Regions from separate parts of the Marinilactibacillus sp. 15R genome, predicted to be linked through region 1. Evidence: a T-box and tRNA genes for the amino acid it is inferred to sense, from the RefSeq annotation. Region 1 holds a T-box; the other regions hold tRNA genes.

Region 1 (9,484 bases):
ATATTCTCAATCAATATAAACCATTTTGTTTTTTTAGATGTGCAATTACTTTTTCACTAACTTCATTTCCCTGTTCTATACAACTATTAATTCCAAATCCATTAACTCCGTTACCCGCCAGATAGATACCAGGATAATCAGTTCTGATGGCATCAAGCAACCTTGGCCTTTCATCCTGGAATTTAAATGAAGATTTAAGATAGGAATTTGTCCATCTTTTTACAACATGAAAAATCGGTTCTGCCGAAATTCCTAGTATTCTTTCAAGGTCCTTGAGTAGTAACTCTTCAATCTGTTTATTGCTTAGAGAAAGCATAATTTCTTCGTTTCCACGTCCAAAATAGACACCTATCAACTCTTCTTCTTTATTTTCTAAGCTTTTCCACTTCTTATTCAACCAAACGATACTTGAAATATGAGAATCATTTCTTCTAGAACATAAAACACCATTTCCTTGAGGTTCATCTTTTATTGCACCTTTTGGAAAACTGAACATAGAAAATCCCACAGAAGTCGTTTTGATATCTTTAAAATAATCAATTAATTCAGGGTCATTAAACAGTTCTTTATAAACACTAGGATCAGTAGCTACGACCACCGCCCCGACTCTTACTTGTTCTTTATGGTTGATATCTAAAATATACGTACCTTCGATACTCTTTTTGATTTCTGTTACTTTTTTAGAAAAAAGAACATGCTCATTAACTTCTTCCAGCAGTGCAGTAGTCAATGTTTCTAATCCCTGTTTAAATGATATTTGATTTCCAGTACCGTCTAAAAGATTCGGATTTGCTTCTATAGCTTTCGTTAGATCTCCATACTCTTGTTCTAATTCAACTATCTGCTTATTTAGAACTTCAATACTCGTTGATTCCATATCAGTCACATAGATTTTTGAAAAATAAGGTTCTGCAACATATTCTGTTAATTCCGTTCCTATTCTTTTAGTGAGGTATTCCATTACACTCGTTTTATCATGAACCTCAGTGTCAGACAGATAAGTATCTTTAAGGTAGGTTATTTTACCTTGAAAAGATAGAATATCATACTTCCATATGTCAGATCGTTTAGAAGGAATTCCATTATAAGATGGATTGTCAATATGATAAAGTTTATTAAAGGCGTAGATATCTTGCTTGCCATTTTGACTATGTGTCATTTCTTTCTGAAGATCTAATTCTTTTATCAAATCTAACGTATGATCCGTTCTAATATCGATAGATTCTGCTCCGATATCTACAAAGTCTTCTCCCATTTTCATGGTATGTATCTTTCCGCCTGAACGGATAGATCCTTCTAAGACTAAAAGCTCTAATGGTAAATTTTCTTCTTTAATAATTTTTTTCAAACGATATGCTGCCGTAAGACCTGTAATACCGGTACCTATAACGGCTATTCTCTTCTTTGATCTTTTCATTGCCTCATACCTTCCGTATACATATAAGGGAGTCTCTATTTCTAAATTATCCTGTATAAAGGTTTTCTAAATCATTTTAATGCGCTTATAATGATATCCAAAGCATATCTTTTGCTTGTTTTAAATAAATATTAGTAGACTAAAACAAACTTACATATTTATACATGTAAGGCTTTATAAATATACAATATTGTATTTAATAACTTTAAGGTTTTGTAGGTAACTCCAACTGCCAAAATGCTGATCATTTGATTTTAAGGAGATTACTACAAGTATTCACATTATATCATGGATTTATGACTAATATCTGTTTTTTTTAAAAATTAATTTACGCATCTCTAATTTACTTAGGGCGTATATTATTCAATTTTTCACCTGTTTTATACAAAGATTTTTTATCCTTAATATATTGAAAATCATGGAATAGATCAACTACTTACTTAATTGAAAATAATAATAAATATCCGCTTTTCCTTTCAGGTTAGTAAAATGATAATTTTGCGTATTTAGACCACCAATTTCAAATCCATATTTTATGTAAAATCGATTAGCAATTAAATTATTAGATTGGGCAATAGTTGATATCCCTTTATATCCTTTTTCAGCAATGATTTCTCTCGAAAAATCTAAAATTTTACTGGCGATTCCCTGATTTCTATATGGATTACTTACTTTTAAATCACTTAGGTAAACGTAGCTATTCCATTGGTATTCAAATATAGCTAATCCTATACATCGATCTTTATCATATGCTCCGATAGAAAAACCATTTTTTATTACTGTGTCATATGAATAATTCTCTTCTGGAAATACCATTTCTGTAATTTGCTCAAACTCATTTTCAGTGTATAACCAATGACCATCAACTCTTGCCACGATCAATTCACCAATAATTTCAAATGATTCATTTTTCAGACTCAAACTTTTTTCATTATCTTTATCGACAACTTTTATTTCTATATTTTTCATCTTCGTCTCCAATTTTATTTTATTGAAAGTAACAAGCATAAATGCATAACATTATATATTTCTATACACTAGTGTTGCATTAAATAATTTAACTGTTTCAACACATAAAAAAGTCCTTTATAATGGGGTTGGATGACTTATCCAAGACCAAAACAAAGGACTTATAGCATGGATAAGTATAAAACAAAAATGACCATAAATAAATGGTTTTCGTACATTTCTTTAGAAAAATTAAGTGAAACGTCTCGACAGGTTATCGGTCAGTTTAATCGCTATTCAAAAAAGTTAACGTTTAAGAAAGTACTGAAACTCTTTCTCTATGCGATTAATGATGAAACCGATAGCCTACGGCATTTGGATCAACAGTTGGTCAACCCAAAATTAAAAAAAGTGATGGGTATTGAGTCTATTAGCTATTCTCAATTGTCACGTGCCCTGCGAAAGATGGAACCCTCCGTATTGATGGATATTTTCACGCAATTACTTTCACTGGTTCATGAAAAAACAGCGGTGCAATCAAAAGAAAGAGTGTTCTTAATTGATTCGTCCACTTTTTCACTGAATAAAACGCGGTATCCCTGGGGCACGTTTCGCCCGACTAAGTCGGGAATCAAACTGCACTTAAAAGTCTGTCATATGAAAGAAGGATGGGTGCACCCTGAACAATTCGAACTGTCCAATGCCTCTGAACACGACCATGATCACTTGAACGTCTTTATTAATGAGAAACGGGCGACCTATGTTTTTGATCGCGGGTATCTGGATTTCACTCAGTTTGATCAAATGAACTGGGAGGGCTACTTTTTCGTCTCCCGCATTAAAAAGAATACAGCCGTTCATGTTCAAGCGCACTTGGAAGTGTCTCATGAATCAGGGATTATCAGTGACCAATTGGTTCAGCTGGGCAAATCGACCTACCTGACGGGGTTGTTTCGTTTAATAACGATTGAACGTAAGCATCGATCGAATCTGCGTATCCTGACGAACCGAATGGATCTTTCAGCAGAGGACATCGGAAAAATGTATCAATCAAGATGGCAGATCGAGTTGTTTTTCAAGCATATCAAACAACATTTGACCATTAAAACGTACTATTCACAGTCTGAACAAGGTGTAGAGAATCAGGTGATTCTTGCGATGATAGTCTACTTATTGACGTTACTGATGAAACTTGAATTAAGGTTGAAATCAAGCCTCTTCACAATTTTGAGACAAATCAGAGCGTTACAGTATGAACCGTTTGAGTGTTTCAAAGCATCGTTCGCACCTGGTTAAGTGAAAGAAAGTGCAAATAGACTAAGCGACAACTGAATAACCCTAAAAATTTCTGGAAAAAGTCATCCCTTGCGCCAGCAATTGACTTTTTTGGAAATTTTAATGAAAACTACTTGTGATTAAAGTAACAATGTATAAAAATCATTTATTCTAAGTTTTATGCAACACTAGTGATTTCTATATAAAAATATCCTCGTTTAATTAAACGAGGATATTTTGTATATTATTAAAAACTATTTAGATAATGCTTCTTTAGCTTGTTCAGCTAATGTAGTAAATGCTGCTGCATCGCTCACTGCTAATTCAGCTAACATTTTACGGTTCATATCGATTTCAGCAAGTTTAAGTCCGTGCATGAATTTTGAGTAGCTTAAACCGTTCATACGTGCCGCAGCGTTAATACGTGCAATCCATAATCTACGGAAGTTACGTTTATTTTGTTTACGGTCTCTATATGCATATTGATATGATTTCATTACTTGTTGTTTTGCAACTTTGAACAAGCGATGCTTTGCTCCGTAGTACCCTTTAGCTAACTTCAAGACGCGATTACGACGTCTACGAGTAACTACTCCACCTTTAACTCGTGCCATTCTTCATTTCCTCCTTGGTTGCGCTTTTGAAAGAGAAAAAGCGCTCGTACAATTCTTATTTCATTTTAGCAAGTTGTTGTCTAATACGTTTAAAGTCACTGTGTGAAACCATTGCAGATTTACGTAAGTGACGTTTTTGTTTTTGAGATTTATTTGCAAACATGTGACTACGTTTTGCGTGGCTACGTTTCAGTTTGCCAGAACCTGTTCTTTTAAAACGTTTTGCTGAACCTTTATGTGTTTTTTGCTTAGGCATTATTGTCTTCCTCCTACACTTTTGTCTTATTTCTCAGATGTCGGTGCAAGCATTAAGAACATGCTACGGCCATCCATTTTAGCTTTCGATTCGACTTGTGAAATGTCAGACGCTTCTTCCGCCATACGTTCTAATACTTCACGTCCAATTTCCTTGTGAGTAATCGCACGTCCACGGAATCGAATAGATACTTTCACTTTATCGCCTTTTTCCAAAAATTTACGAGCGTTACGCAATTTCGTATTGAAATCGTGATCATCAATAGTTGGACTCAAGCGAATCTCTTTGACGTTAACGACTTTCTGATTCTTTCTTGCTTCACGTTCTTTCTTTTGTAATTCGTAGCGATATTTACCATAATCCATAACACGAGCCACTGGTGGTTTAGCATTTGGTGCAACTAGAACTAAATCTAAATTGGCATCTTCAGCTAACCTCATTGCCTCGTTGCGTTGGATTACCCCAATCTGTTCACCGTCTTTGCCGATCAAACGTACTTCTTTTGCACGAATACGATCGTTGACAATCATGTCTTTTGCTATGGTGGTTCACCTCCAAAATATTTGCGAGAAAGCACGGCAGAAAAAAAGAGGAGACTTTTTAATAAAAGCCCCCTCTTTATCTCCGCTATCAGAGAATGAATTGCTTCATCCAGTCTGATACTCAAAGCAACACTCGGTTACTCTGAATTATATACGTTCGATATCTGCCCTAGGATTTAAATCCTAAAGGCGAGAAGCGGGCGCTTCTGCTTCGTTTTCTCAACTCTTATATAATACCAGAATATCAATAGTATGTCAATACATACTTAATTATTTAATTTATTTTACTGATTCTGATAAAATCCGAGAGATGAATTCTGCTTTAGGATAAGTGTTTGTTTCTTTTTCACCATATTTACGAACACTTACACTATTACTTTCAACTTCACTATCGCCAACAATAATTTGATAAGGAATTTTAAGTGTTTGAGCGTGTCGGATCTTATAGCCCATTTTTTCATTGCGATTATCAATTTCAACACGTAAGCCTTTTGCCGCTAATTCTTCATTTAGTTCATTGGCATAATCAGCATGGATATCTAAATTAACTGGGATAATTTTTGCTTGTACAGGAGCCAACCATGTCGGGAATGCACCTTTGTATCTTTCTATCAGATAAGCAACAAACCGTTCCATTGTTGAAACTACACCACGATGGATTACAACAGGTCTATGTGTATCCTGTCCATCTTCACCCACATAAGTTAGATCAAATCTTTCTGGTAATAAGAAATCCAGCTGTACAGTAGATAATGTTTCTTCAATTCCAAGAGCAGTTTTTACTTGAACGTCTAGTTTTGGACCATAAAACGCAGCTTCTCCAATGGCTTCAAAGTATTCAAGCCCCATTTCATCAAGTGTCTCCTTTAACATAGACTGAGCTTTATTCCACATTGCATCATCATCAAAATATTTCTCAGTATTTTCAGGATCACGGTAGCTCAGACGGAATCGATAGTCTTTAATATCAAAGTCATCATAAACAGCCAACATTAACTCAATCACGCGACGAAATTCTTCTTTGATTTGATCTGGTCTAACGAATACATGCGCATCATTTAATGTCATCTCACGAACGCGCTGCAAACCTGACAAAGCCCCGCTTTTTTCATAGCGATGCATCTGACCTAATTCTGCTATTCTGATTGGTAGATCACGGTAACTTCTTACATCATTTTTGAAGACCATCATATGATGCGGACAATTCATCGGACGTAGGACTAGCATTTCTCCATCACCCATATCCATTGGTGGAAACATATCTTCATGATAATGATCCCAGTGTCCTGATTTCTTATAAAAGTCAACGTTCGCCATGATTGGCGTATAGACATGCTGATAGCCCATACTAATTTCTTTATCTGTAATATAGCGCTCGATCACACGGCGAATCGTTGCTCCTTTAGGTAACCAAAATGGAAGACCTGATCCTACTTCTGGTGAAAGCATAAAGATATCTAATTCTTTACCTAATTTACGGTGATCTCGTTCTTTTGCTTCTTCACGCATTTTCAAGAATTCTTTCAACGCTTTCTTATCAAAGAATGCTGTACCGTAAATCCGCTGCATCATTTTATTATCAGAGTTGCCTCTCCAATAAGCACCTGCTAATGAAAGTAATTTGAAGACTTGAATACGGCCAGTTGAAGGAACATGAACACCTCTGCACAGATCCGCAAATTCTCCCTGCTCATAGATAGAGATTACTTCGTCTTCAGGTAAGTCAGTAATCAATTCAACTTTATAAGGATCATTTTTAAATAAATCAAGTGCTTCTTCTCTAGAAATTTCTTTACGAACAATGGGTAAATTTTCTTTAACGATTGCCATCATTTCTTTTTCGATTTTTTCCAAGTCTTCTTCAACAATTGGCTGTTCTGAATCAGTGTCATAATAAAATCCCGTGTCAATTGCCGGACCTACTCCAAATTTCACATCTGGATATAGTCTTTTGATTGCTTGAGCCATTAAGTGGGCTGTTGAGTGTCTTAATACTTCAAGAGCATTTTCATGATCAGGTGTAACGATCTCCAATTCCCCGTCTTCCTTTAAAGGTTGATTATAATCAACTAACTCCCCATTCCACTTTCCAGCCAGTCCCTTTTTTTCAAGTGACTTTGCGATACTGCTCGCTATATCTTTTGGAGTTGCACCTGATTCTACTTCTTTTATAGAACCATCTGGTAGTTTAACTGTTATTTCTGACATTGAATTTCCTCCTAGTTATAATGTGATTTCATTTATTCAATGAGTTTTATAAGTTTAAAATATACAAAAAGTCCCATTGAATAAGAAAAACTTACTCAATGGGACGTGATTTATAACGTGGTTCCACCCAACTTCATAGAAAATAAGAAATACTATCTTCTAACTTCGTTCAGCTCTTTAACGCAGAGTAACGTCTGCCTTTACTTGGTTCAAGACAGCGCTCGAAAGGGGTCAATTTCAGGTTTATTATAGAAGACTTTCAGCTACTGTCTTCCTCTCTTGGTAATAAATTCCTAAAAAGGTATCTTTCTCTAAGCTTTATAAAATTTGATTAATAGTAGAATAACACGCTTCTTTCATTCTTTCAATACTTTTTTATTTTAAGAATGTCTTCTATTATCACCAGTCATCTCTACTTCTTTTGATAGAAACTTAATACGTTCCATAATTCTTTTCGCTTTCAGTGGCTCATTTTCTCCACGCTGTGTTACTCTGAAATGCTCATTTTCTAAATGAGCCATATCAAAATTAGATGAGAAAAAAGTTGGAAGTTGTTCTTGCATTCTATATTGTAATATAACCCCTAAAATATCGTCACGGATCCAACTTGACATTGAATCAGCTCCTATATCATCAATCATTAAGATTTTTGCCTTTTTGAAGACCGTCAGCTTTTCTTCTGTTGTATTTTGTCCTATAGAGTTTTTCATTTCAACAGCAAAACTAGGAAAGTGTACCAACGTAGAAGGATATCCCTGTTCAGAAAGTTCATGTGCAATCGCTCCAAGCAGGAAAGTCTTGCCTACACCAAACTTTCCATATAGATAAAGACCTTGTTGGAATTCATCCGGATTTTCAAGATACTGATCAATAAAGTCGTACGCTCTTTCCACAGCCTCATTTCTGCCAGGAGTACTCTCAAAATGATCAATACTGAAATTTTTTATGTCTTTTGGCATATACATAGAGTGAATCCTTTTATTGATCGCTGTTTGTTTCTGACGATTTGTCAAATCAGTAGAAGGTTCATATGTCACATCTATACGCTTATTATTTATTAAAAGTTTCGGAACATACCCCGGCATGAGTTCTCCACTTTGAGCGGCAGCTTTCTTTTTTTCAACCACAAATTCATAGAGCTTAGCTGCACTTCGCTCAATAGCTTCTTTATCAAGGATTTCACTATTTTCCGCTAAGAATTTTCTTACATCTGGATCTTTAAAAACCTCATTGCGAATGATTTCTTCGTATCTTTCAGTCATTTTGTTTGAATTCATCATGCTATCTAACTGTTTGCGAATACTTTCCACTACTCACCACCGCCTTTCTTACGGTTACGGATACGTTCCAATCGTTTCCTGAATTCTTCTTGTTTCTCTTTATCGACTTCTTCGCCTTTATTTTCTTCTGTAGCCCATTCAGGTAAAGTCTCATTTTTGATGTAAGTTTTTTTACTTTTAGATTGTGACGCATAAGTGTTTTGTCTTGTACGCTTAGCTTCTCTGGTTTGAGTATACAATTGTTTTACTTTCTGCAGTGCATCTTCAGGTGAGGCTATGCCGCTAATCGCCCAATCATTAGCCACTTTAAGTGCCAGACTCTTTTCTAATACTGGAGCATTTTTCCCGATTAAAACATAATTAATCAAGATATTGATAACCGATGTCGGAAGAGAAGAGTGTTCTACCAACTCTTTAATTACATAAAGTTCATTACTTGAAACAAATCCGCCCTTCTGCGATTTGATTGAACTAAGATATTCTCCTGGCTTCACTTCTTCAGCATGCAGAATTACTTCAATCTCATGATCATTAAAACCAGTTTGACTCAAACGATAGCGACGATTAGTTTGTTTTGTTTGTTCTGCCTTTATCGTTTGATCAATATTATCAGTTAATTGTACTTTATTTGCTTGTTTTCGATGGAAGTCTTGCTGAACCTCTTGAGACAACTTATTTTTATTTACAATTGAAGATTCTATATCAGTTGCTTGAAGTACGTATTTTTGAAGTTCCATTTCATTCAATCCATACATTTCATGTAACGAAAGAATCAGTTCTTTGATTTCTTTATTAATCGACTTTTTATCAATAAAATGACTATTCAATCCTTCAATAAAGAAGGACCAGTCGAAATCACTTTGTTTAACTACTTCTTTAGCTGCAGAGAATGAATTAGCTTCAGTGAAATTATTTTCCAGATCAGCTGCAGTCAGCTGATTATG
Region 2 (9,484 bases), 1.1 Mb from region 1:
AGAAGAACAGTTTCAAGAGATAGCAGATGGGTTACCTAACTTACCACATGATTCTTTGCCAGTTGGTGCAGATGAAGACTCTAATGAAGAAGTCCGCAGATGGGGTAACGGAACCAACGAACAATTTGACTTTGAACCGAAACCACATTGGGAGATTGGAACGGATTTAGATATTCTAGATTTTGAAAGAGGAGCAAAAGTAGCGAAGAGCCGGTTTTTATACTATAAAGGCTTAGGTGCACGTTTAGAAAGAGCACTTTACAACTTTATGCTGGATGTTCATACAGAAGAACATGGTTATTACGAAATGATTCCACCTTATTTAGCTAATGAAGAATCATTATATGCTACAGGACAATTTCCAAAATTCAAAGAAGATGTATTCCAGATTCAAGATTCTGCATTAACGTTGATTCCTACAGCAGAAGTACCGTTGACGAATTACTACAGAAATGAAATTTTAGAAGAGACTGATTTACCTAAATACTTCACTGCATTAACACCTTCTTTCCGTTCCGAAGCTGGAAGTGCCGGTCGTGATACTCGTGGTTTAATCAGACTCCACCAATTCAATAAAGTTGAAATGGTAAAACTTGCCAAACCAGAAGAATCTTATGAGGAATTGGAGAAAATGACTGCCAATGCAGAAGCTATCTTGAAAAAGCTGAATTTACCATATAGAGTCGTTTTGCTTTCAACAGGAGATACTGGATTTGCCGCTGCTAAAACCTACGATTTGGAAGTATGGATTCCAGCCCAGAATACCTATAGAGAAATTAGCTCATGTTCAAATACTGAAGCGTTTCAGGCGAGAAGGGCGAAAATTCGCTATAGACGTGAAGAAGACGGCAAAATTGATTTTGTCCATACTCTTAATGGATCTGGATTAGCTATTGGGAGAACAGTAGCAGCAATTCTGGAAAATTATCAGCAAGAAGACGGTTCTGTCAAAGTCCCAGAAGTTCTGGTACCATATATGGGTGGAGTAACAGTTATAAAATGATTTAGACTTGTAAGTGTTTTTAATTAAATACTTAAGGGTTTTGATGATATACTATAAAGGAAGAAATTGATCAGGAGGGATAATGTGTCTGATAAAAATTTTGAAACAGCAATTTTTGCTGGTGGGTGTTTTTGGTGTATGGTAAAACCTTTTGATTCATTACCTGGGATTGAGAAAGTTGTTTCTGGGTATACTGGGGGAACTGTTGAAAATCCCACTTATAGTCAAGTGACATCTGGAAAAACAGGACATACTGAAGCGGTAGAAATTACGTACGACCCTTCTAAAATATCTTATGAAGAGCTTGTAGAGATTTATTGGCATCAAACCGACCCTACTGACGCCGGTGGGCAATTTGCTGACAGAGGCGATTCCTATCGACCAGTTATTTTTTACAAATCTGAGGAGCAAAAAGAAAAAGCAGAAAAATCAAAAGAGGCACTAGAACAAAGTGGTAAGTTCAGTGAACCAATTGTGACTTCAATAGAACCAGCGCATCCTTTTTATAAAGCAGAAGAATATCATCAAGACTTTTATAAAAAAGAATCCGCCCACTATAATCGTTATAGTAGAGGGTCTGGGAGAGTTGGTTTTATAGAACAGAACTGGGGAAATCAATAAAGAGCGAACAGCCATTTGTTTGTTTGAAATGCCGAGGAATTTGTTCTCGGCATTTTTATTTTTGAAAAAATCAGTAAAAATGATTGACAAAGATACAAGGCCATTGTATTATATAAGAGTTGCTGCTAATTGATTATTTCATTAAGCACTGACAGCTTAAATTGTATAGCGGTTATGGCGAGAAGGATCCACCTGTTCCCATTTCGAACACAGAAGTTAAGCTTCTCAGCGCCGAGGATAGTGAAGGGTTTCTCTTTGCGAAAGCAGGACGTCGTTATGCAAAGTACTTCTAAAAGTACTAATGGAGGTTTAGCTCAGTTGGGAGAGCATCTGCCTTACAAGCAGAGGGTCAGCGGTTCGAGCCCGTTAACCTCCATAGTCTTCTGAGACATTAGCTCAGTCGGTAGAGCATCTGACTTTTAATCAGAGGGTCGCAGGTTCGAACCCTGCATGTCTCATTACACTATAAGTGTAACAAGCAACGCGGATGTGGCGGAATTGGCAGACGCACTAGATTTAGGATCTAGCGCTTCACGGCGTGGGGGTTCAAGTCCCTCCATCCGCATAGCTTTGAATTTTCTAATATGCCGGCTTAGCTCAGTTGGTAGAGCAACTGATTTGTAATCAGTAGGTCGAGGGTTCGACTCCTTTAGCCGGCATCATTTAGCGAAAGTAGTTCAGTGGTAGAACATCACCTTGCCAAGGTGGGGGTCGCGGGTTCGAATCCCGTCTTTCGCTTGGATACTTACTATTAAAATCAAAAACAACAGCAAGTTGAAAATTATTTAGTTCTACTAAGTGTAAACACCTTTTAGCCGGGGTGGCGGAATTGGTAGACGCACAGGACTTAAAATCCTGCGGTGAGTTTTCACCGTGCCGGTTCGACTCCGGCCCTCGGCACTAGTTTTATTCGCACCCTTAGCTCAATTGGATAGAGTACCTGACTACGAATCAGGCGGTTAGAGGTTCGACTCCTCTAGGGTGCATCTTTCCGAATGGGGAGTAAAAGAGTGGATATACGGGAAGTAGCTCAGCTTGGTAGAGCACTTGGTTTGGGACCAAGGGGTCGCAGGTTCGAATCCTGTCTTCCCGATAGTTATCTTTTATAACTATCATAAATTGGCGGTGTAGCTCAGCTGGCTAGAGCGTACGGTTCATACCCGTGAGGTCGTGGGTTCGACTCCCTCCGCCGCTATAAATTTTACAGGAAATCGGACCTTTAGCTCAGTTGGTTAGAGCAGACGGCTCATAACCGTCCGGTCGCAGGTTCGAGTCCTGCAAGGTCCACTTTCGAATCATATACTTTTTATCGCGGGGTAGAGCAGCTGGCAGCTCGTCGGGCTCATAACCCGGAGGTCGCAGGTTCGAATCCTGTCCCCGCAATTGTCATGGTTGTTATTGCTTTAGCAATTTGCAGCATGATACATATGGGTAAAACCCACAGTTTCTTATAGTTAGTTTTTAAATAAAGGTCCCGTAATGTAGCGAATATCATACTTGTCTTTTTGTGTAAGAGATCGCGAGTTCGACTATTCCCGTTGGGACTACTTCCTAATGTAACGCGGGTGTAGTTTAGTGGTAAAACCACAGCCTTCCAAGCTGTTGTCGCGAGTTCGATTCTCGTCACCCGCTTTTTTGTTTGGGGCCTATAGCTCAGCTGGTTAGAGCGCACGCCTGATAAGCGTGAGGTCGGTGGTTCGAGTCCACTTAGGCCCATTAGTTTTAAAATGATATTATACTGGCCCCTTGGTCAAGCGGTTAAGACACCGCCCTTTCACGGCGGTAACACGGGTTCGAATCCCGTAGGGGTCATTAGTGATTAATCACTATATAGTTTTTGCTGGAGGATTACCCAAGTCCGGCTTAAGGGAACGGTCTTGAAAACCGTCAGGTGTGTAAAAACGCGCGTGGGTTCGAATCCCACATCCTCCTTTATCTTGCAGCACTAGTTATTTAGCGGGATCAGAGATACAATGTGTATAGGAATTAACCACTGTGTTTATTAGAATGCTTGCATTCATCATCGCGGGGTAGAGCAGCTGGCAGCTCGTCGGGCTCATAACCCGGAGGTCGCAGGTTCGAATCCTGTCCCCGCAATTGTCATGGTTATAGGTGCTTTGGTAATTTAAAGCATGATAGATATTTGAATCTATAGTATCAAACTATGAAAGTTTTAAAGACAAGGTCCCGTAGTGTAGCGGTTATCACGCCTGCCTGTCACGCAGGAGATCGCGGGTTCGAATCCCGTCGGGACCGTTAGAAATATTTTCCAAGGCGCAGTAGCTCAGTTGGTAGAGCAACGGATTGAAGCTCCGTGTGTCGGCAGTTCGACTCTGTCCTGCGCCATTGGAGGGATAGCGAAGTGGCTAAACGCGGCGGACTGTAAATCCGCTCCTTCGGGTTCGTAGGTTCGAATCCTACTCCCTCCATTTTTAGGGATATAGTTTAACGGTAAAACTACGGTCTCCAAAACCGTCAATGTGGGTTCGATTCCTACTATCCCTGTGAAACATTAGAATTACAATACAAAATTTGATATTTTGGCGATTGTGGCGAAGTGGTTAACGCACCGGGTTGTGGTCTCGGCATTCGTGGGTTCGATCCCCATCAGTCGCCCTTGTAACATTGGGCTATAGCCAAGCGGTAAGGCAGCGGGTTTTGATCCCGTCATTCCCCAGGTTCGAATCCTGGTAGCCCAGTTTCATTTTGTTTTTTACTTAGTATTTCAAAGTGGATAAATGTATGGCGGTATAGCCAAGTGGTAAGGCAGAGGTCTGCAAAACCTTCATCACCGGTTCAAATCCGGTTACCGCCTTGTCTTTTAGTTTCATTATTAACAGGCCGGCGTGGCGGAATTGGCAGACGCGCTGGACTCAAAATCCAGTGCCCGTTAAGGGCGTGCCGGTTCGACCCCGGCCGCCGGTATTGAAAATGAATTTAATTTATTTTCAAAAAATGTTTGACAAATGGTTAAGCAAATGGTATTATAAATAGGTTGCTGACAACGACATAAGCATCACTTGGTAAATTGGAAACGAAAGAAATTCAAAAAAAGTGTTGACATCGAATCGGCAACGTGGTATGATATAAAAGTTGCTGACAAACAAGGCAACGACTTATAAAGTAGTAGATCTTTGAAAACTGAACAAAGTAAAAACAACCAAATGTGCAGGGGTCTTCGATTCTTTATTGGATCAAGACAACTATCGGATGAACAAGGTTCATCCACAATTAATACAATGAGCTTTTCAAACTTAAAACGAGAGTTTGATCCTGGCTCAGGACGAACGCTGGCGGTATGCCTAATACATGCAAGTCGAACGATGAAATTCTCTGCTTGCAGAGAATGGATTAGTGGCGAACGGGTGAGTAACACGTGGGTAACCTGCCCATAAGAGGGGGATAACATTCGGAAACGGATGCTAATACCGCATAGGTCTTTGAGACGCCTGTCTCTTAGATGAAAGGTGGCTTCGGCTGCCGCTTATGGATGGACCCGCGGCGTATTAGCTAGTTGGTGAGGTAATGGCTCACCAAGGCTGTGATACGTAGCCGACCTGAGAGGGTGATCGGCCACACTGGGACTGAGACACGGCCCAGACTCCTACGGGAGGCAGCAGTAGGGAATCTTCCACAATGGGTGAAAACCTGATGGAGCAATACCGCGTGAGTGAAGAAGGTCTTCGGATCGTAAAGCTCTGTTGTTAGAGAAGAATAAGTCGGGTAGTAACTGCCCCGGCCTTGACGGTATCTAACCAGAAAGTCACGGCTAACTACGTGCCAGCAGCCGCGGTAATACGTAGGTGACAAGCGTTGTCCGGATTTATTGGGCGTAAAGCGAGCGCAGGCGGTCTTTTAAGTCTGATGTGAAAGCCCACGGCTCAACCGTGGAGGGTCATTGGAAACTGGAAGACTTGAATGCAGAAGAGGAAAGTGGAATTCCATGTGTAGCGGTGAAATGCGTAGATATATGGAGGAACACCAGTGGCGAAGGCGACTTTCTGGTCTGTAATTGACGCTGAGGCTCGAAAGCGTGGGGAGCGAACAGGATTAGATACCCTGGTAGTCCACGCCGTAAACGATGAGTGCTAAGTGTTGGAGGGTTTCCGCCCTTCAGTGCTGGAGCTAACGCATTAAGCACTCCGCCTGGGGAGTACGGCCGCAAGGCTGAAACTCAAAGGAATTGACGGGGACCCGCACAAGCGGTGGAGCATGTGGTTTAATTCGAAGCAACGCGAAGAACCTTACCAGGTCTTGACATCCTCTGAACACTCTAGAGATAGAGCTTTCCCTTCGGGGACAGAGTGACAGGTGGTGCATGGTTGTCGTCAGCTCGTGTCGTGAGATGTTGGGTTAAGTCCCGTAACGAGCGCAACCCCTATTGTTAGTTGCCAGCATTCAGTTGGGCACTCTAGCGAGACTGCCGGTGATAAACCGGAGGAAGGCGGGGATGACGTCAAATCATCATGCCCCTTATGACCTGGGCTACACACGTGCTACAATGGATGGTACAACGAGTTGCGAGACCGCGAGGTTTAGCTAATCTCCTAAAGCCATTCTCAGTTCGGATTGCAGGCTGCAACTCGCCTGCATGAAGCTGGAATCGCTAGTAATCGCGGATCAGAACGCCGCGGTGAATACGTTCCCGGGTCTTGTACACACCGCCCGTCACACCACGAGAGTCTGTAACACCCGAAGTCGGTAGGGTAACCCTTTTGGGAGCCAGCCGCCGAAGGTGGGATGGATGATTGGGGTGAAGTCGTAACAAGGTAGCCGTATCGGAAGGTGCGGCTGGATCACCTCCTTTCTAAGGGTATTGCCTTAAGGGCAAACGGAACCTTGCACAGGTGTTTTACTTTGTTTAGTTTTGAAGGATTTATTCCTTCTATATATTTGTTCTTTGAAAACTGGATAGTTGAATTAATACAAACATGTTAAGTAACAACACCGAGATTAACAATTGAGAACAGTTTTGTTCCTTGAATGAAACTCTCATCGCTAATAATCATACGCTTAACCACCAGGTTAAGTGAATAAGGGCGCACGGTGGATGCCTTGGCACTAGGAGCCGACGAAGGACGGGACGAACACCGATATGCTTTGGGGAGCTGTAAGTGAGCTTTGATCCAAAGATTTCCGAATGGGGGAACCCATCACCAATCATAGGGTGATATCTTTTCAGTGAATACATAGCTGGAGAGAAGGTAGACGTGGGGAACTGAAACATCTCAGTACCTGCAGGAAGAGAAAGCAAATGCGATTCCCTGAGTAGCGGCGAGCGAAACGGGAAGAGGCCAAACCAGAGAGCTTGCTCTCTGGGGTTGTAGGACCGGCGATATGGACGAGTGAAGATAGTAGAAACAGTTGGAATGCTGTGCGGAACAGGGTGAAAGCCCCGTATACGACATCTGATCTTACCTAGCTGGTATCCTGAGTACGGCGGAACACGAGAAATTCCGTCGGAATCCGGGAGGACCATCTCCCAAGCCTAAATACTCCCTAGTGACCGATAGTGAACCAGTACCGTGAGGGAAAGGTGAAAAGAACCCCGGAAGGGGAGTGAAACAGCACCTGAAACCGTGTGCTTACAAGTAGTCAAAGCCCTTTTACGGGTGATGGCGTACCTTTTGTAGAATGGACCGGCGAGTGACGATGTCATGCAAGGTTAAGCCGAAGAGGTGGAGCCGCAGCGAAAGCGAGTCTGAATAGGGCGTTTAGTATGCCGTCGTCGACCCGAAACCAAGTGACCTACCCATGTCCAGGGTGAAGGTGCAGTGAAATGCACTGGAGGCCCGAACCCACGTACGTTGAAAAGTGCGGGGATGAGGTGTGGGTAGCGGAGAAATTCCAATCGAACTTGGAGATAGCTGGTTCTCTCCGAAATAGCTTTAGGGCTAGCCTCGGATAGTGCATCGTGGAGGTAGAGCGACTGTTTGGACTAGGGGCCCTTATCGGGTTACCGAATCCTGATAAACTCCGAATGCCACTGATGTAGATCCGGGAGTCACACTGCGAGTGATAAGATCCGTAGTGGAAAGGGAAACAGCCCAGACCGTCGGTTAAGGTCCCAAAATCCTTGTTAAGTGGAAAAGGATGTGGGGCTGCTCAGACAACTAGGATGTTGGCTCAGAAGCAGCCATCATTTAAAGAGTGCGTAATAGCTCACTAGTCGAGTGGCCCTGCGCCGAAAATTTACCGGGGCTAAACAAGGTACCGAAACCACGGATAGAACCAATGGTTCTATGGTAGGAGAGCGTTCTAAGGGCATTGAAGCAAGATCGTGAGGACTTGTGGAGCGCTTAGAAGTGAGAATGCCGGTATGAGTAGCGAAACACGGGTGAGAATCCCGTGCACCGAATGACTAAGGTTTCCTGGGGAAGGCTCGTCCTCCCAGGGTTAGTCGGGACCTAAGCTGAGGCCGATAGGCGTAGGCGATGGACAACAGGTAGAGATTCCTGTACCAGTCTGCTTTGTTTGAACAATGGAGGGACGCAGGAGGCTAAGATAAGCACGCTGTTGGATATGCGTGCCCAAGCAACAAGTCTGAGTAGGAGTCAAATGCTTCTACTCACACGGACAAGTTGTGATGGGGAGGGAACTTATAGTACCGAAGTATCTGATGTCACACTGTCAAGAAAAGCTTCTAGTTAGAAGTAGGCTGCCCGTACCGCAAACCGACACAGGTAGTCGAGGAGAGAATCCTAAGGTGATCGAGAGAACTCTCGTTAAGGAACTCGGCAAAATGACCCCGTAACTTCGGGAGAAGGGGTGCTGACCAACTGGTCAGCCGCAGTGAATAGGCCCAAGCGACTGTTTACCAAAAACACAGGTCTCTGCTAATTCGAAAGAAGATGTATAGGGGCTGACACCTGCCCGGTGCTGGAAGGTTAAGAGGAAAGGTTAGCTTCGGCGAAGCTTTGAATTGAAGCCCCAGTAAACGGCGGCCGTAACTATAACGGTCCTAAGGTAGCGAAATTCCTTGTCGGGTAAGTTCCGACCCGCACGAAAGGTGTAACGATTTGGGCACTGTCTCAACGAGAGACTCGGTGAAATTATAGTACCTGTGAAGATGCAGGTTACCCGCGACAGGACGGAAAGACCCCATGGAGCTTTACTGTAGTTTGATATTGAGTGTCTGTACAGCTTGTACAGGATAGGTAGGAGCCAATGAAACCAGGACGCCAGTCTTGGTGGAGGCAATGGTGGGATACTACCCTCGCTGTATGGCCACTCTAACCCGCAACCGTCAACCGGTTGGGAGACAGTGTCAGATGGGCAGTTTGACTGGGGCGGTCGCCTCCTAAAGAGTAACGGAGGCGCCCAAAGGTTCCCTCAGAATGGTTGGAAATCATTCGAAGAGTGTAAAGGCAGAAGGGAGCTTGACTGCGAGACTTACAAGTCGAGCAGGGACGAAAGTCGGGCTTAGTGATCCGGTGGTTCCGTATGGAAGGGCCATCGCTCAACGGATAAAAGCTACCCTGGGGATAACAGGCTTATCTCCCCCAAGAGTTCACATCGACGGGGAGGTTTGGCACCTCGATGTCGGCTCGTCGCATCCTGGGGCTGTAGTCGGTCCCAAGGGTTGGGCTGTTCGCCCATTAAAGCGGCACGCGAGCTGGGTTCAGAACGTCGTGAGACAGTTCGGTCCCTATCCGTCGCGGGCGTTGGAGATTTGAGAAGAGCTATCCTTAGTACGAGAGGACCGGGATGGACATACCGCTGGTGTACCAGTTGTCTTGCCAAAGGCATCGCTGGGTAGCTATGTGTGGACGGGATAAACGCTGAAAGCATCTAAGCGTGAAGCCCCCTTCAAGATGAGATCTCCCATTCCTTTAAGGAAGTAAGATCCCTGAGAGATGA
Region 3 (9,484 bases), 130 kb from region 1:
CTGCATTAAGAAATGTTTTATACCGCAAAGGCTACTCTACAGAATTGTTGATTAACTATGAACCAAATTTACAATACTTCTCTGAATGGTGGAAACAATTATTTGGCGAATCAGAAGGAAAAGACCAACGTGGAATTTATCCTTCAAGTGCAAACTTTTCAACTGATTTGCACTCATTAGGTCAATATATCCAAGAAGGTAGACGTAATTTATTTGAAACAGTTATCAAAATTGATAATCCTACTAAAACAGTAAAAATCCCTTCAGATTCAGAAGATTTAGATGGACTAGGCTATTTAGAAGGGAAAGAAATTGATTTTGTTAATACTAAAGCTTCTCAAGGTACGTTATTGGCACACACTGATGGGGATGTTCCAAATTTTGTCTTAACAATTCCTGATACAAGTGCTTATACTCTTGGGTATCTATTTTATTTCTTTGAAATATCTGTAGCGATTTCAGGTTATCTGAATAGTGTCAATCCTTTTGATCAACCAGGCGTTGAAGCGTATAAGAAAAACATGTTCGCGCTTTTAGGAAAACCAGGATTTGAGGAATTAGCTAAAGAATTAAATGATCGTCTTTAGAATTAATTAACTAACTATATAGTAAAAAACCTCTAGCAGGAAAATACTTCTTGCGGAGGTTTTCTACTATATATATTTATATTGGAAAGGTGAGAAATCAAAATGTCTAAACAGATAGTGGTGAATACAGCTCAGATAGAAGAGTATCAAAAAGTGATGGAGATTTTAACGGATACAGCGAAATGGTTGAATGAAAAAGGTTCTACACAATGGAATGACTTGTTATCCGGAGAAGATGTTCACAATACTAAAAAGGTGATCGAAAAAGAAGAAGTTTACTTAGTTAGTCAACAAGATCTAATAATTGGGATGTTTGTGCTTTGGGAAAATCAGAGTCAATGGGATCAGATTTTATGGGGGACAGAACCAGTCAATGATATCTGCTATTTACATAGAGTAGCATTGACAAAAGGGGCGCATGGAAGAAAGGTTGGTATTCAATTGATTAATGCAGCTCTTAGTACTGCAAAGCAAAACAATAAAAATAAAGTGAGATTAGATTGTTTAGCTGATAATCAATATTTGAATCAACTATACAAAAATGCCGGATTTCAGTTAAAGGCAGCTGGAAAGACGGCAAACGAGTTTAATAGTAACCTTTATAATTTATATGAAAAATCTCTTTAAAATAACTACTTAAATAGAGATTTCATGATTAAAAAGAAAAAACCAATCATTTTTTAGAATATTTCTATTGACCAGACCTCGATAACATGATAAAGTATATCTTGTCGCTTGTGAGTAACGAATAGATGTCAAAAGCAGTATGAAAAAATGTGCTTGACACAATTACACACAAGATGATATACTATTACAAGTCGAGTAAGTTAACGCTTCCAACATTGAGCTGGATGGATATTGTTACGAAAAAGTTTTTAAAAAGCAGTTGACATCAAATCGACAACATGGTATGATATAAAAGTTGCTTACAAATAAAGCAACGACTTATAAAGTAGTAGATCTTTGAAAACTGAACAAAGTAAAAACAACCAAATGTGCAGGGGTCTTCGATTCTTTATTGGATCAAGACAACTATCGGATGAACAAGGTTCATCCACAATTAATACAATGAGCTTTTCAAACTTAAAACGAGAGTTTGATCCTGGCTCAGGACGAACGCTGGCGGTATGCCTAATACATGCAAGTCGAACGATGAAATTCTCTGCTTGCAGAGAATGGATTAGTGGCGAACGGGTGAGTAACACGTGGGTAACCTGCCCATAAGAGGGGGATAACATTCGGAAACGGATGCTAATACCGCATAGGTCTTTGAGACGCCTGTCTCTTAGATGAAAGGTGGCTTCGGCTGCCGCTTATGGATGGACCCGCGGCGTATTAGCTAGTTGGTGAGGTAATGGCTCACCAAGGCTGTGATACGTAGCCGACCTGAGAGGGTGATCGGCCACACTGGGACTGAGACACGGCCCAGACTCCTACGGGAGGCAGCAGTAGGGAATCTTCCACAATGGGTGAAAACCTGATGGAGCAATACCGCGTGAGTGAAGAAGGTCTTCGGATCGTAAAGCTCTGTTGTTAGAGAAGAACAAGTCGGGTAGTAACTGCCCCGGCCTTGACGGTATCTAACCAGAAAGTCACGGCTAACTACGTGCCAGCAGCCGCGGTAATACGTAGGTGACAAGCGTTGTCCGGATTTATTGGGCGTAAAGCGAGCGCAGGCGGTCTTTTAAGTCTGATGTGAAAGCCCACGGCTCAACCGTGGAGGGTCATTGGAAACTGGAAGACTTGAATGCAGAAGAGGAAAGTGGAATTCCATGTGTAGCGGTGAAATGCGTAGATATATGGAGGAACACCAGTGGCGAAGGCGACTTTCTGGTCTGTAATTGACGCTGAGGCTCGAAAGCGTGGGGAGCGAACAGGATTAGATACCCTGGTAGTCCACGCCGTAAACGATGAGTGCTAAGTGTTGGAGGGTTTCCGCCCTTCAGTGCTGGAGCTAACGCATTAAGCACTCCGCCTGGGGAGTACGGCCGCAAGGCTGAAACTCAAAGGAATTGACGGGGACCCGCACAAGCGGTGGAGCATGTGGTTTAATTCGAAGCAACGCGAAGAACCTTACCAGGTCTTGACATCCTCTGAACACTCTAGAGATAGAGCTTTCCCTTCGGGGACAGAGTGACAGGTGGTGCATGGTTGTCGTCAGCTCGTGTCGTGAGATGTTGGGTTAAGTCCCGTAACGAGCGCAACCCCTATTGTTAGTTGCCAGCATTCAGTTGGGCACTCTAGCGAGACTGCCGGTGATAAACCGGAGGAAGGCGGGGATGACGTCAAATCATCATGCCCCTTATGACCTGGGCTACACACGTGCTACAATGGATGGTACAACGAGTTGCGAGACCGCGAGGTTTAGCTAATCTCCTAAAGCCATTCTCAGTTCGGATTGCAGGCTGCAACTCGCCTGCATGAAGCTGGAATCGCTAGTAATCGCGGATCAGAACGCCGCGGTGAATACGTTCCCGGGTCTTGTACACACCGCCCGTCACACCACGAGAGTCTGTAACACCCGAAGTCGGTAGGGTAACCCTTTTGGGAGCCAGCCGCCGAAGGTGGGATGGATGATTGGGGTGAAGTCGTAACAAGGTAGCCGTATCGGAAGGTGCGGCTGGATCACCTCCTTTCTAAGGATATTGCCTTAAGGGCAAACGGAACCTTGCACAGGTATTTTACTTTGTTTAGTTTTGAAGGATTTATTCCTTCTATATATTTGTTCTTTGAAAACTGGATAGTTGAATTAATACAAACATGTTAAGTAACAACACCGAGATTAACAATTGAGAACAGTTTTGTTCCTTGAATGAAACTCTCATCGCTAATAATCATACGCTTAACCACCAGGTTAAGTGAATAAGGGCGCACGGTGGATGCCTTGGCACTAGGAGCCGACGAAGGACGGGACGAACACCGATATGCTTTGGGGAGCTGTAAGTGAGCTTTGATCCAAAGATTTCCGAATGGGGGAACCCATCACCAATCATAGGGTGATATCTTTTCAGTGAATACATAGCTGGAGAGAAGGTAGACGTGGGGAACTGAAACATCTCAGTACCTGCAGGAAGAGAAAGCAAATGCGATTCCCTGAGTAGCGGCGAGCGAAACGGGAAGAGGCCAAACCAGAGAGCTTGCTCTCTGGGGTTGTAGGACCGGCGATATGGACGAGTGAAGATAGTAGAAACAGTTGGAATGCTGTGCGAAACAGGGTGAAAGCCCCGTATACGACATCTGATCTTACCTAGCTGGTATCCTGAGTACGGCGGAACACGAGAAATTCCGTCGGAATCCGGGAGGACCATCTCCCAAGCCTAAATACTCCCTAGTGACCGATAGTGAACCAGTACCGTGAGGGAAAGGTGAAAAGAACCCCGGAAGGGGAGTGAAACAGCACCTGAAACCGTGTGCTTACAAGTAGTCAAAGCCCTTTTACGGGTGATGGCGTACCTTTTGTAGAATGGACCGGCGAGTGACGATGTCATGCAAGGTTAAGCCGAAGAGGTGGAGCCGCAGCGAAAGCGAGTCTGAATAGGGCGTTTAGTATGCCGTCGTCGACCCGAAACCAAGTGACCTACCCATGTCCAGGGTGAAGGTGCAGTGAAATGCACTGGAGGCCCGAACCCACGTACGTTGAAAAGTGCGGGGATGAGGTGTGGGTAGCGGAGAAATTCCAATCGAACTTGGAGATAGCTGGTTCTCTCCGAAATAGCTTTAGGGCTAGCCTCGGATAGTGCATCGTGGAGGTAGAGCGACTGTTTGGACTAGGGGCCCTTATCGGGTTACCGAATCCTGATAAACTCCGAATGCCACTGATGTAGATCCGGGAGTCACACTGCGAGTGATAAGATCCGTAGTGGAAAGGGAAACAGCCCAGACCGTCGGTTAAGGTCCCAAAATCCTTGTTAAGTGGAAAAGGATGTGGGGCTGCTCAGACAACTAGGATGTTGGCTCAGAAGCAGCCATCATTTAAAGAGTGCGTAATAGCTCACTAGTCGAGTGGCCCTGCGCCGAAAATTTACCGGGGCTAAACAAGGTACCGAAACCACGGATAGAACCAATGGTTCTATGGTAGGAGAGCGTTCTAAGGGCATTGAAGCAAGATCGTGAGGACTTGTGGAGCGCTTAGAAGTGAGAATGCCGGTATGAGTAGCGAAACACGGGTGAGAATCCCGTGCACCGAATGACTAAGGTTTCCTGGGGAAGGCTCGTCCTCCCAGGGTTAGTCGGGACCTAAGCTGAGGCCGATAGGCGTAGGCGATGGACAACAGGTAGAGATTCCTGTACCAGTCTGCTTTGTTTGAACAATGGAGGGACGCAGGAGGCTAAGATAAGCACGCTGTTGGATATGCGTGCCCAAGCAACAAGTCTGAGTAGGAGTCAAATGCTTCTGCTCACACGGACAAGTTGTGATGGGGAGGGAACTTATAGTACCGAAGTATCTGATGTCACACTGTCAAGAAAAGCTTCTAGTTAGAAGTAGGCTGCCCGTACCGCAAACCGACACAGGTAGTCGAGGAGAGAATCCTAAGGTGATCGAGAGAACTCTCGTTAAGGAACTCGGCAAAATGACCCCGTAACTTCGGGAAAAGGGGTGCTGACCAACTGGTCAGCCGCAGTGAATAGGCCCAAGCGACTGTTTACCAAAAACACAGGTCTCTGCTAATTCGAAAGAAGATGTATAGGGGCTGACACCTGCCCGGTGCTGGAAGGTTAAGAGGAAAGGTTAGCTTCGGCGAAGCTTTGAATTGAAGCCCCAGTAAACGGCGGCCGTAACTATAACGGTCCTAAGGTAGCGAAATTCCTTGTCGGGTAAGTTCCGACCCGCACGAAAGGTGTAACGATTTGGGCACTGTCTCAACGAGAGACTCGGTGAAATTATAGTACCTGTGAAGATGCAGGTTACCCGCGACAGGACGGAAAGACCCCATGGAGCTTTACTGTAGTTTGATATTGAGTGTCTGTACAGCTTGTACAGGATAGGTAGGAGCCAATGAAACCAGGACGCCAGTCTTGGTGGAGGCAATGGTGGGATACTACCCTCGCTGTATGGCCACTCTAACCCGCAACCGTCAACCGGTTGGGAGACAGTGTCAGATGGGCAGTTTGACTGGGGCGGTCGCCTCCTAAAGAGTAACGGAGGCGCCCAAAGGTTCCCTCAGAATGGTTGGAAATCATTCGAAGAGTGTAAAGGCAGAAGGGAGCTTGACTGCGAGACTTACAAGTCGAGCAGGGACGAAAGTCGGGCTTAGTGATCCGGTGGTTCCGTATGGAAGGGCCATCGCTCAACGGATAAAAGCTACCCTGGGGATAACAGGCTTATCTCCCCCAAGAGTTCACATCGACGGGGAGGTTTGGCACCTCGATGTCGGCTCGTCGCATCCTGGGGCTGTAGTCGGTCCCAAGGGTTGGGCTGTTCGCCCATTAAAGCGGCACGCGAGCTGGGTTCAGAACGTCGTGAGACAGTTCGGTCCCTATCCGTCGCGGGCGTTGGAGATTTGAGAAGAGCTATCCTTAGTACGAGAGGACCGGGATGGACATACCGCTGGTGTACCAGTTGTCTTGCCAAAGGCATCGCTGGGTAGCTATGTGTGGACGGGATAAACGCTGAAAGCATCTAAGCGTGAAGCCCCCTTCAAGATGAGATCTCCCATTCCTTTAAGGAAGTAAGATCCCTGAGAGATGATCAGGTAGATAGGCTGGAAGTGGAAGTACAGTGATGTATGGAGCGGACCAGTACTAATCGATCGAGGACTTAACCACAATATATAAAGTGGAACGAGACGTTCAGGCTTGCTCGAAATACAAAAGACGTTCTTTAGCGGTCCCTAGACAGCTGAAGAGAGTCGAAGTATTTCTGAGAAGCCTGGCGAGTGAAACTGGAATAAAGTGGGAAAAGCGTATGATGGTGTTGTAGACAAACTTGTTTGGAAAGTTCAACTATCTAGTTTTCAGAGAACAACGTTCTCTAAAAGATATAAAAAGAGTCATTGTGCGGTGATGATGGCGGGAAGGATCCACCTGTTCCCATTCCGAACACAGCCGTTAAGCTTCCCAGCGCCGAGGATAGTGAGGGGTTTCCCCTTGTGAAAGCAGGACGTTGCCGTGCAGCTCTTTTAATATTTTGATTTATGGAGGCTTAGCTCAGTTGGGAGAGCATCTGCCTTACAAGCAGAGGGTCAGCGGTTCGAGCCCGTTAGCCTCCATTTTTTTGAGCCATTAGCTCAGTCGGTAGAGCATCTGACTTTTAATCAGAGGGTCGCAGGTTCGAACCCTGCATGGCTCATAGCACAAAAAGTGTGAAATTTGAATTCTAAGAAGATATAGCGGATGTGGCGGAATTGGCAGACGCACTAGATTTAGGATCTAGCGCTTCACGGCGTGGGGGTTCAAGTCCCTCCATCCGCATAGCTTTAAAAATTTTCTAATATGCCGGCTTAGCTCAGTTGGTAGAGCAACTGATTTGTAATCAGTAGGTCGAGGGTTCGACTCCTTTAGCCGGCATCATTTAGCGAAAGTAGTTCAGTGGTAGAACATCACCTTGCCAAGGTGGGGGTCGCGGGTTCGAATCCCGTCTTTCGCTTGATTGGTTTTGATTTTAAAGGCCAGCTACTTAAATAAAAATATATGATCTACAATGTTTTATGCCCTTACTTATAAGCCGGGGTGGCGGAATTGGTAGACGCACAGGACTTAAAATCCTGCGGTGAGTTTTCACCGTGCCGGTTCGACTCCGGCCCTCGGCACTTAACTTAATACGCACCCTTAGCTCAATTGGATAGAGTACCTGACTACGAATCAGGCGGTTAGAGGTTCGACTCCTCTAGGGTGCATCTCTTTCCAAATGGAAAGTAGAAAAATGGACATACGGGAAGTAGCTCAGCTTGGTAGAGCACTTGGTTTGGGACCAAGGGGTCGCAGGTTCGAATCCTGTCTTCCCGATTTCTTATGAAGAAAGCACCGGTCAATACTTTTCTTACATAGGATAATGGCGGTGTAGCTCAGCTGGCTAGAGCGTACGGTTCATACCCGTGAGGTCGTGGGTTCGATTCCCTCCGCCGCTATATTTATGTAGTAAGCGGACCTTTAGCTCAGTTGGTTAGAGCAGACGGCTCATAACCGTCCGGTCGCAGGTTCGAGTCCTGCAAGGTCCATTTTAACTTTTATATTATCGCGGGGTAGAGCAGCTGGCAGCTCGTCGGGCTCATAACCCGGAGGTCGCAGGTTCGAATCCTGTCCCCGCAATTTTCATGATTGTTGTTGCTTTAGTAATTTACAGCATGATATATATTTTGAAATCAAGGTCCCGTAGTGTAGCGGTTATCACGCCTGCCTGTCACGCAGGAGATCGCGGGTTCGAATCCCGTCGGGACCGTCTAACATAATGCGGGTGTAGTTTAGTGGTAAAACCACAGCCTTCCAAGCTGTTGTCGCGAGTTCGATTCTCGTCACCCGCTTTTTGTTTGGGGCCTATAGCTCAGCTGGTTAGAGCGCACGCCTGATAAGCGTGAGGTCGGTGGTTCGAGTCCACTTAGGCCCATTTCGTATCAATATTATATTGGTATGGGGAAGTACTCAAGTGGCTGAAGAGGCGCCCCTGCTAAGGGTGTAGGTCGGTTTTCCCGGCGCGAGGGTTCAAATCCCTCCTTCTCCGTTTTTTATCTTTAAGGCCCCTTGGTCAAGCGGTTAAGACACCGCCCTTTCACGGCGGTAACACGGGTTCGAATCCCGTAGGGGTCATTAGTGAATAGTCACTATATAGTTTTTGCTGGAGGATTACCCAAGTCCGGCTTAAGGGAACGGTCTTGAAAACCGTCAGGTGTGTAAAAACGCGCGTGGGTTCGAATCCCACATCCTCCTTCTTATATAAAATGAATAGTTAGAAATCAAGGTCCCGTAGTGTAGCGGTTATCACGCCTGCCTGTCACGCAGGAGATCGCGGGTTCGAATCCCGTCGGGACCGTTTTTGGCGCAGTAGCTCAGTTGGTAGAGCAACGGATTGAAGCTCCGTGTGTCGGCAGTTCGACTCTGTCCTGCGCCATTTTTTCGCTTTGCGAGTGTAGTTTAGTGGTAAAACTACAGCCTTCCAAGCTGTTGTCGCGAGTTCGATTCTCGTCACTCGCTTTATAAGAAAGACCTGTTTATAAAATAAGATTAAAAGTATAATCCGATAGAAATCGGATTATACTTTTTTTATTTTATAATTAAGAAAGAAACTGGTTCTCTGTCAAACATACTAAGATTAGTAGTGTAATATCCACGACGGTGGATATGCACTACTATTTTTTTATATAGTAGAGGTGAAGATGAGGCCGTCAACGTTAGAAGACCATGAGTCTGCATGTCAAACTGGCCCCTTCACTATCCTTGATTGAATCAGTTTGAAGTATGTTGGTCCTTTGAGATCGTCTATAGGAAAGTGGAATCGTTAAGGCATAGTGGAGTACTTCAATTTAATATAGAAAGGAGCGAAAATAAATGAGAGTCATGGCTTTAGATGTAAGTAAAGGAAAAAGTTATGTTGTTATTTATGAAGAAGAATTGTGTGTTGCAGAATGGGAAATTAAGCACAATCAAGAAGGGTTTAACCAACTTAAAAGCCAGCTTTGTAAAGAAACTACTGAAGTAGTTTTTGAAGCTACAGGTGTTTATTCTAAACAGATTGAGTCTTTTTTTAAGACTGAGCGGATTTCGTATTGTATCCTAAACCCATTATTAGCTAAAAAACAAACCGATGGTTTGCGTGGCAATAAAACAGATAAAGTAGATGCACATAAATTAGCACAGTCACATTATCGTTTTGATCGTGAAAAAAAGAATCATCAGACCTCAATCTATTCAGAGATACATGAAGTATCTATTTTGTATGATGAGGTTCACGCTAATCTAATAAA

What was found. The T-box of region 1 lies ahead of thrS (threonine--tRNA ligase). A T-box ahead of a tRNA ligase gene usually reads a tRNA of that ligase, here a tRNA-Thr.
Region 2: it has a tRNA-Thr gene. The T-box ahead of thrS (threonine--tRNA ligase) is inferred to sense a tRNA for this amino acid. The anticodon was not compared.
Region 3: it has a tRNA-Thr gene. The T-box ahead of thrS (threonine--tRNA ligase) is inferred to sense a tRNA for this amino acid. The anticodon was not compared.

The regions. Positions count from the first base shown of each region.
Region 1 is NZ_CP017761.1:1,525,107-1,534,590, reverse strand. Features, by position in the region: gene hemG (protoporphyrinogen oxidase) at 11-1,417, opposite strand; gene BKP56_RS07590 (GNAT family N-acetyltransferase) at 1,850-2,386, opposite strand; gene BKP56_RS07585 (IS4 family transposase) at 2,555-3,661, shown strand; gene rplT (50S ribosomal protein L20) at 3,895-4,254, opposite strand; gene rpmI (50S ribosomal protein L35) at 4,310-4,510, opposite strand; gene infC (translation initiation factor IF-3) at 4,537-5,040, opposite strand; gene thrS (threonine--tRNA ligase) at 5,332-7,260, opposite strand; T-box leader at 7,357-7,583, opposite strand; gene dnaI (primosomal protein DnaI) at 7,641-8,570, opposite strand; gene BKP56_RS07555 (replication initiation and membrane attachment family protein) at 8,570-9,484, opposite strand, start outside.
Region 2 is NZ_CP017761.1:429,959-439,442, reverse strand. Features, by position in the region: gene serS (serine--tRNA ligase) at 1-1,003, shown strand, start outside; gene msrA (peptide-methionine (S)-S-oxide reductase MsrA) at 1,142-1,624, shown strand; rRNA gene rrf (5S ribosomal RNA) at 1,789-1,904, shown strand; tRNA gene BKP56_RS02175 (tRNA-Val) at 1,928-2,000, shown strand; tRNA gene BKP56_RS02170 (tRNA-Lys) at 2,010-2,082, shown strand; tRNA gene BKP56_RS02165 (tRNA-Leu) at 2,108-2,189, shown strand; tRNA gene BKP56_RS02160 (tRNA-Thr) at 2,211-2,283, shown strand; tRNA gene BKP56_RS02155 (tRNA-Gly) at 2,291-2,362, shown strand; tRNA gene BKP56_RS02150 (tRNA-Leu) at 2,439-2,524, shown strand; tRNA gene BKP56_RS02145 (tRNA-Arg) at 2,537-2,610, shown strand; tRNA gene BKP56_RS02140 (tRNA-Pro) at 2,644-2,717, shown strand; tRNA gene BKP56_RS02135 (tRNA-Met) at 2,746-2,819, shown strand; tRNA gene BKP56_RS02130 (tRNA-Ile) at 2,838-2,911, shown strand; tRNA gene BKP56_RS02125 (tRNA-Met) at 2,935-3,007, shown strand; tRNA gene BKP56_RS02120 (tRNA-Gly) at 3,186-3,256, shown strand; tRNA gene BKP56_RS02115 (tRNA-Ile) at 3,267-3,340, shown strand; tRNA gene BKP56_RS02110 (tRNA-Glu) at 3,365-3,436, shown strand; tRNA gene BKP56_RS02105 (tRNA-Ser) at 3,467-3,556, shown strand; tRNA gene BKP56_RS02100 (tRNA-Met) at 3,649-3,721, shown strand; tRNA gene BKP56_RS02095 (tRNA-Asp) at 3,808-3,880, shown strand; tRNA gene BKP56_RS02090 (tRNA-Phe) at 3,898-3,970, shown strand; tRNA gene BKP56_RS02085 (tRNA-Tyr) at 3,973-4,053, shown strand; tRNA gene BKP56_RS02080 (tRNA-Trp) at 4,059-4,129, shown strand; tRNA gene BKP56_RS02075 (tRNA-His) at 4,168-4,240, shown strand; tRNA gene BKP56_RS02070 (tRNA-Gln) at 4,251-4,323, shown strand; tRNA gene BKP56_RS02065 (tRNA-Cys) at 4,369-4,439, shown strand; tRNA gene BKP56_RS02060 (tRNA-Leu) at 4,465-4,549, shown strand; rRNA gene BKP56_RS02055 (16S ribosomal RNA) at 4,880-6,431, shown strand; rRNA gene BKP56_RS02050 (23S ribosomal RNA) at 6,648-9,484, shown strand, end outside.
Region 3 is NZ_CP017761.1:1,396,337-1,405,820, forward strand. Features, by position in the region: gene BKP56_RS06750 (glucose-6-phosphate isomerase) at 1-587, shown strand, start outside; gene BKP56_RS06755 (GNAT family N-acetyltransferase) at 690-1,214, shown strand; rRNA gene BKP56_RS06760 (16S ribosomal RNA) at 1,672-3,223, shown strand; rRNA gene BKP56_RS06765 (23S ribosomal RNA) at 3,440-6,353, shown strand; rRNA gene rrf (5S ribosomal RNA) at 6,584-6,699, shown strand; tRNA gene BKP56_RS06775 (tRNA-Val) at 6,724-6,796, shown strand; tRNA gene BKP56_RS06780 (tRNA-Lys) at 6,804-6,876, shown strand; tRNA gene BKP56_RS06785 (tRNA-Leu) at 6,917-6,998, shown strand; tRNA gene BKP56_RS06790 (tRNA-Thr) at 7,022-7,094, shown strand; tRNA gene BKP56_RS06795 (tRNA-Gly) at 7,102-7,173, shown strand; tRNA gene BKP56_RS06800 (tRNA-Leu) at 7,251-7,336, shown strand; tRNA gene BKP56_RS06805 (tRNA-Arg) at 7,350-7,423, shown strand; tRNA gene BKP56_RS06810 (tRNA-Pro) at 7,459-7,532, shown strand; tRNA gene BKP56_RS06815 (tRNA-Met) at 7,581-7,654, shown strand; tRNA gene BKP56_RS06820 (tRNA-Ile) at 7,671-7,744, shown strand; tRNA gene BKP56_RS06825 (tRNA-Met) at 7,763-7,835, shown strand; tRNA gene BKP56_RS06830 (tRNA-Asp) at 7,893-7,965, shown strand; tRNA gene BKP56_RS06835 (tRNA-Gly) at 7,977-8,047, shown strand; tRNA gene BKP56_RS06840 (tRNA-Ile) at 8,057-8,130, shown strand; tRNA gene BKP56_RS06845 (tRNA-Ser) at 8,156-8,244, shown strand; tRNA gene BKP56_RS06850 (tRNA-Glu) at 8,259-8,330, shown strand; tRNA gene BKP56_RS06855 (tRNA-Ser) at 8,361-8,450, shown strand; tRNA gene BKP56_RS06860 (tRNA-Asp) at 8,481-8,553, shown strand; tRNA gene BKP56_RS06865 (tRNA-Phe) at 8,559-8,631, shown strand; tRNA gene BKP56_RS06870 (tRNA-Gly) at 8,644-8,714, shown strand; gene BKP56_RS06875 (IS110 family transposase) at 9,069-9,484, shown strand, end outside.